Regions from separate parts of the Ramlibacter sp. PS3R-8 genome, predicted to be linked through region 1. Evidence: riboswitches for the same ligand, from Rfam matches in the RefSeq annotation. Region 1 holds a riboswitch; the other holds the start of a gene.
What was found. Region 1 has a riboswitch for thiamine pyrophosphate ahead of WG902_RS16530 (FAD-dependent oxidoreductase). Riboswitches for the same ligand answer to the same signal wherever they lie in the genome.
Positions count from the first base shown of each region.

Region 2: linked by a shared signal. The riboswitch ahead of thiD (bifunctional hydroxymethylpyrimidine kinase/phosphomethylpyrimidine kinase) and the one ahead of WG902_RS16530 (FAD-dependent oxidoreductase) in region 1 are both predicted to bind thiamine pyrophosphate.

Region 1 covers NZ_JBBHGT010000004.1:330,049-333,440, forward strand. The annotation lists gene WG902_RS16520 (xanthine dehydrogenase family protein molybdopterin-binding subunit) at 1-1,099, opposite strand, end outside; gene WG902_RS16525 ((2Fe-2S)-binding protein) at 1,096-1,572, opposite strand; TPP riboswitch at 1,622-1,732, shown strand; gene WG902_RS16530 (FAD-dependent oxidoreductase) at 1,764-2,780, shown strand; gene thiS (sulfur carrier protein ThiS) at 2,777-2,983, shown strand; gene WG902_RS16540 (thiazole synthase) at 2,989-3,392, shown strand, end outside.
Region 2 covers NZ_JBBHGT010000008.1:165,339-168,730, forward strand. The annotation lists gene WG902_RS21900 (glutathione S-transferase family protein) at 1-200, shown strand, start outside; gene WG902_RS21905 (SDR family NAD(P)-dependent oxidoreductase) at 202-981, shown strand; TPP riboswitch at 1,085-1,178, shown strand; gene thiD (bifunctional hydroxymethylpyrimidine kinase/phosphomethylpyrimidine kinase) at 1,244-2,086, shown strand; gene WG902_RS21915 (LuxE/PaaK family acyltransferase) at 2,142-3,218, shown strand; gene WG902_RS21920 (acyl-CoA reductase) at 3,215-3,392, shown strand, end outside.

The DNA.
Region 1 (3,392 bases):
CGGCGTCGTCGGCGCCGTTGTGGCCGTAGCAGCCGGCGCCGGGCACATGGGTCACCGTGATCGAGGAAGCCGGCTGCTCCAGCAGCAGGCCCAGGTCCCGCTGCATCGGGTACACGCCCTGCGCGTGGGTCCATACCTCCAGCCGGCTCCCGTCGGCCGCAAACCGCGCGACGCCGCAGGAGGGCGCGATCGAGGCATGCGCGAGAAAGGGCTTGGCGTAACTGGCTGCGAAGCGCCGGCCTTCCGGCGCCGCCGCGTCGAGATTCCTTTCGGAGACAACCGTGGTCTCCGCGGGCTGGGAACGCAGGAAAGCCGGCAATGCGTTGGCGTCCGGCAGGGTCGCCTGCTCGTCCCAGCGGGCGACCGATTCCAGTTTGCGCAACGCCAACGCCGCTTGCTGCTCCGTGTGCGCGATCACGCCGAGGAAGCTGCCATCGCGCACCACTTCCACCACGCCGGGCAGGCCCTTCATCGCCATGATGTCCACGTCCCGCAGCAGCGCCAGCGTCGATGGCGGGTGCAGCACCCGCCCGTGCAGCATCCCGGGCAGTTCCAGGTCGTGCAGGAACACCGGCTGGCCGAGGATCTTCGCGGGCAGGTCCAGGCGCTGCGGCTCGTCGGCATCGGAGGTGCGTGGCGCTTGCGGCGGCGCCTGGCCGGTCGCATCGCGATCGAGGCTGATCACGCCGGCCAGCTCCCAGTAGCTCGTGCCAGGCAGCTGCGCCGCACCGCGCACGCGGATCTCGCCGTCGCGCACCACCAGGTCCGCGGGCGACACTTCCATGCGGCGCGCCGCTTCGTCCAGGAACAGCGCGCGGGTTTCGGCGCACACCTGCCGCAGCGCGCTGCCGGAGTCCTGTACCGACAGGCTGCCCGATGTGAAGCCTTCGTTGGGCGCGCCGTCGGTGCTGGCCGGCCGCATGGCGATGCGCGTGAATGCGACGTCCAGCTCCTGCGCGGCGATGCGGGCCAGCGCCGTGGTGATGCCCTGTCCCAGTTCCACCTTGCCGCTGCGCACCTCCACGCGCCCGCCGGCCTCGATGGACAGCCAGTTCGACAGGCGGGGATTGGTCTTCAGGTTCGTCGGCAGGTCGCTCATCGCACCGCCTCCTTGCCCGAGGCGCGCAGCACCGCGCGCACGATCCGGTTGTGGGCGCCGCAGCGGCACAGGTGGCGGTCGAGCGCCTCGCGCACCTGCATCTCGCTCGGCTGCGCAATGCGCGCCAGCAACGCGGTGGCGCTGGCCAGGATTCCGCTGAGGCAGTAACCGCACTGGCCCGCCTGCTCGTCGATCAACGCCTGCTGCAGGCGCGACGGTGTTCCACCTTCGGACAGCCCCTCCACGGTGACCACCGATTTGCCACGCACGGCCCAGGCCGGCGTGTCGCAAGCCGGCACCGAAGCGCCGTCCACCAGCACATGGCAGGCGCCGCACTCGCCGGTGCCGCAGCCAAACCGCGTGCCCTTCAGGCCGCAGGCGTTGCGCAGCAGGTCGAGCAAGGGCGCCTGTTCGTCTGCCTCGACCTCGCGCTCCTGGCCGTTCACCTGCAAACGGAAGCTCGTCACCGGCATGGTCTTGTCTCCTGGCGCGCAGTCTAGTCGAGGCGACGCCGGTATACTTGTTTCCGCTCCGGGGTGCGATCGGCCGCAGGCCGCTTCGCTGAGATGGCGACACCAAACCCGTGAACTTGATCCGGTTCGTACCGGCGTAAGAAGAGGCACATGAAGTTCCTACACTCTCCACTGCACGCGGCGGGTTGCCGATGAAGATCGGCATCGCCGGCGCCGGCCTGCTCGGCCGCCTGCTCGCGTTCCGCCTGCGCGCGGCGGGCCACGAGGTGCACGTCTTCGACCCCGCAGCACACGCCGAGGCGCGCGGCGCCGCCGGCTGGACCGCGGCCGGCATGCTGAGCCCCATCGCCGAACTGGAATGCGCCGACGAGGCCGTGTTCCACATGGGCCTGCGCTCGCTGGAACTGTGGCCGCAGGTGCTGGCGCAATTGCCGCTGCCGGTGGAGTTCGACACCCGCGGCAGCCTGCTGGTGGCGCATCGCGGCGACGCAGGCACTGCGCGCGGCATCGTCGACCTGTTGCTGCGCAAGGCGCCTGCGACGCACGCGCCGCAACTGCTCACGCCTGCAGCGCTGCGCGAGCTGGAGCCTGCCGTGCAGGGCCCGCCGCACGCGTGGCTGCTGCCTTGCGAAGGCCGCATCCATTCCGTGCAGGCGATGCACGCGCTGGCCGCCGGCGCTGGCGGGACGCAGTGGCACTGGGGCACCCCGGTGGCCGCGGTGGAGCCCGGCGTGCTGCGCACCGCCGGAGGCGACTTGCGCTTCGACGTCGCGTTCGACGTGCGCGGCACCGGTGCGCGGCCGCAACTGCCGGTGCGCGGCGTGCGCGGCGAGATCTTCTGGCTGCACGCGCCCGGCGTCGCCCTGCAGCGGGCCGTGCGCCTGCTGCATCCGCGCCATCGCGTGTACCTGGTGCCGCGCGCCGATGACATCGTCGTGGTGGGCGCGAGCGAGATCGAAAGCGAGGACCGCTCGCCCGTCTCCTTGCGCAGCACCGTGGAGCTGCTGACCGCCGCGCACAGCGTGGTGCCCGAACTGGCCGAGGCGCGCATCGTGCACAGCGAGTCGAACCTGCGCCCTGCGCTGCCGGACAACCTGCCGCACCTGGAAGTGGCCGACGGGCTGGTGCGCATCAACGGCTTGTTCCGGCACGGCTGGCTGATCGCCCCGGCGCTGGTGGAACAGGCGTTGTCCGGAGTCTTGGCATGACGCTGCAGATCACGCTCAACGGCGAAGCGCGCACGGTGACCGAAGGCGAGACCCTGGCCGATCTCGTCGCCGCGCTCGGCCAGCCGCCGCAGTCGCTGGCCACCGCCGTCAACGGCGAATTCGTCGCCCGCGCGGCCCGCGCGCAAACGCGCCTGCGCGAAGGCGACGCGGTCTTCACGTTCCAGCCGATCACCGGAGGATGAACCCCATGGCATTGCAGATCGCCGACACCACGCTGGACAGCCGCTTCTTCATCGGCAGCTCCCGCTATCCGTCGCCCCAGGTGCTGCAGGACAGCATTGCCGCCTCCGGTGCGCAGGTGGTGACCGTCGGTCTCAAGCGCCAGCTTGGCGCATCCGACGCGCCCAACGACTTCTTCCGCATGATCCGCGCCAGCGGCGCTCGCCTGCTGCCCAACACCGCGGGCTGCCACACCGCGCGCGAAGCGATCACGCTGGCGCGCATGGCGCGCGAACTGTTCGACACGCACTGGATCAAGCTGGAGGTGATCGGTGACGCCCACACGCTGCAGCCCGACATGTTCGAGACGGTGGAAGCGGCGGGCGTGCTGGCCAGGGAGGGCTTCGAGGTCTTCCCGTATTGCACCGACGA
Region 2 (3,392 bases), on a different contig from region 1:
TGATCGAGGAGAAGATGCTCCAGGGCCCCTGGGTGCTGGGCGAGCGCTTCAGCACGAGCGACCTGTACCTGTACACCATCTCCCGCTGGCTCGAGGGCGACAGCGTCGACGTGCAGCGTTTCCCCAAGGTGGCGGACCACCTGCGCCGCATGGATGCGCAGCCGCAGGTGAAGAAGGTGCTCGCGTCGCAGCAGGCCTGACATGGCGTACGCCCCCTTCGATCTTTCGGGCCGCGGGGCCGTCGTCACCGGCGGCAATGGCGGCATCGGCTACGGCATGGCGCGCGCACTGCTGGCCTGCGGCGCGCGGGTGGCGATCTGGGGCTCCAACCCCGACAAGACGAAGCAGGCGCAGGCAGCGCTGGCGCAGGACTGCGGTGACGCCGGCCGCGTGCACGCTTTCACCTGCGATGTCGGCGACGAGGCGCAGGTGGAGCGGGCTTTCGCGGATTCCATCGCCGCGCTCGGCCGTGTCGACAGCTGCTTCGCCAACGCGGGCGTCTCCAGCAAGGGGACGCTGCTGACCGAGATGACGCTGGAGGAGTTCCGGCGCGTGCAGCGGGTCAATGTCGAAGGCGTGTTCCTCACCTTCCGCGCCGCTGCGCGCCACATGGCACAGCACGGGCAGGGCGGCTCGCTGGTGGCCACGGCCAGCACGGCGGCGGTGGAAGGCGCGGCGCGCAACAGCCACTACGGCGCGTCCAAGGGCGCCGTGACGTCGATGGTGCGCGCCCTCGCGGTCGAACTGGCGCGCCATCGCATCCGCGTCAACTCCATCCTTCCCGGCTGGATCGTGACCGACATGACCGAGCGCTCCGTGCAGAACCCCAAGTTCGCCGATGCCGTCATCCCGCGCATCCCCGCCCGCCGCTGGGGCCAGGCCGACGACTTCGGCGGCATCGCCGTCTACCTGGCCAGCGACGCGTCGAGCTACGCCACCGGCGAGCAGTTCCTCATCGACGGCGGCTACACCAAGTTCTGAGCACTTCGAGGTGTCGGGGTGCGCCTGCGGCGCAACCCGACCTACGGGGAGCCCCGTGGAGGTCGGGTTGGCGCAGCGCACCCCGACGCCCTGTGTCACAATGACCGCAGCTCCGGGGTGTACGCGACGCGTGCTGAGACCAGACCCGTGAACTTGAACCGGTTCAGACCGGCGGAAGGAGAGCTGACAGCCTGACCCCCACCGGGGTTGGGGGCGAAGCCTTCGGAGCACCTGCTTGCCTGCGTACCGAAGGAGCGCCTCGATGCCATCCCCCGCCATCTTCCAATACACCCGGGTCCTGTCCATCGCGGGCTCCGACTCGGGCGGCGGCGCGGGCATCCAGGCCGACCTCAAGACCTTCGCCGCGCTCGGCTGCTTCGGCATGACGGCGATCACCGCCCTCACGTCGCAGAACACCCTGGGCGTGCGCTCCATCCACGCCGTGCCGCTGGAGATCCTGCGCGACCAGATCGATGCGGTGGTGGAGGACATCGGCGTCGACGCGGTGAAGATCGGCATGCTGCATTCCGCCGCCACGGTGCGCGAGGTGGCCGGCGCGCTGCAGCGCCACCAGCTGCGCACCGTCGTGCTCGACCCCGTGATGATCGCCACCAGCGGCGCGGTGCTGATCGACGACGAAGCTGTCGACGTGCTGGTGCGCGAGCTGTTTCCGCTGGCCACCGTGGTCACGCCCAACCTCGACGAGGCCGTCCTGCTGGTCAAGCAGGAATTGCGCAGCGAAGCCGACATGGAGCAGGCCGCGCGCAAGCTGTTGGAGATGGGCGCGCGCGCCGTGCTGCTCAAGGGCGGGCACTTGAGCGGCGACACGGTCAGCGACCTGCTGCTGGCCCGCGGCGCGGCGCCGATGTGGTTGCGCGCCCCGCGCATCGCCAGCGGCAACACGCACGGCACCGGTTGCACCTTGTCCAGCGCCATCGCCAGCCACCTCGCCCTGGGCGCGGACCTCGGGCAGGCCGTGCGGCAGTCGCGCGACTTCGTGCGCAGTGCGTTGCAGGCCGGCGCGCCGGTGCGCACCGGCGCCGGGAGCGGCCCGCTGAACCACGGGTTCGCGCCGCACGCGATGCAGTTGCGGCCGCTGCCATGAGCCGCCGGGCCGCCCCAAGGCGAATCCCGCAGCGCGTAGCGCGGAGGGTAGTCCAGTGAACCATGTCCTGATCGAGATCTTGCAGGCCTTCCTGGGGCAGGACGGATGCACCGACGCCGAGTTCGACCGCCTCGCGCTGCAGCTCTTCGCCGGGCAGCATGCGGGCAACGCCGCGTTCCGCCGCTTCTGCCAGGTGCGTGGCGTCGCGCCGCGCACGGTGCGGTCCTGGCACGACATCCCTGCGGTGCCCATCACTGCCTTCAAGGAAGTGACGCTCAGCTGCGCGCCGGCCGACTCGGCCGAACGCGTGTTCATGACCAGCGGAACCACGCGCGGTGACGTCAAGGGCCGCCACTACCATCCGACCCTTGCGGTCTGGGACGCGTCCATGACGCGGACCTTCGCCGCGCGCTTCATGCTAGGCACGCAGCAGCTGCGCATGGCCATCCTGTTTCCCAGCGAGCAGGAGATGCCCAACTCCTCGCTGGCCCATTACCTCGCGCTGGCCGCGCAGAAGTTCGGCACCGCGAACAGCCTGTATGCAGTCAGCCTGCAAGGGATGGACGTCGAGCCGCTGCGCCGCCTGTTGCGCGAAGCCGAGAGCACGCAGCAGCCCTGCGCGCTGCTCGGCGCCAGTTTCAGCTTCGTCCACCTGATGGACGAACTCGCGCGCGGCGGCGAAACCTTCCGCCTGCCAGCGGGCAGCCGCATCCTCGACACCGGCGGCTACAAGGGCCACTCGCGCGACCTGCCCCTGGAAGATTTCTACGCGGGACTGTCCGCCACCTTCGGCGTGCCGCGCTCGCTGTGCATCAACATGTACGGCATGACCGAGCTGAGCTCGCAGCTCTACGACGATGGCAACGCGGTCGTGCCTTCCGTCAAGTCGGGCCCGCACTGGCTCCGGTCCCGGCTGGTCGATCCGCTTTCCGGCCGCGAGGTTCCGCGGGGCGAGCGCGGCGTGCTGGTCCACTGCGACCTCGCCAACTTCAATTCGGTCACCACCATCCTCACCGAGGACGTCGGCATTGCGGTCGATGGCGGATTCCTGCTCCTGGGGCGCGCGGAAGGTGCGCAGGCCAAGGGGTGTTCGCTGGCGGTGCAGGAATTCCTGCAGGCGGCGCGTCCATGACCGCGCCCTGGAAGGCCGGCCACCTGCCCGGGCTGGACGACCGCGACGTGGCGTGGCACACCCTGGCCTTCGGCGCCGGCGCGCAGCGCGTGGAGGTGCACGTGCCTGCGCTGCAGCCGCAGCAACTGACCGCGCTCGCCGTTCGCGTGCGCGCAGCCGCCCGGCGGGAACTGC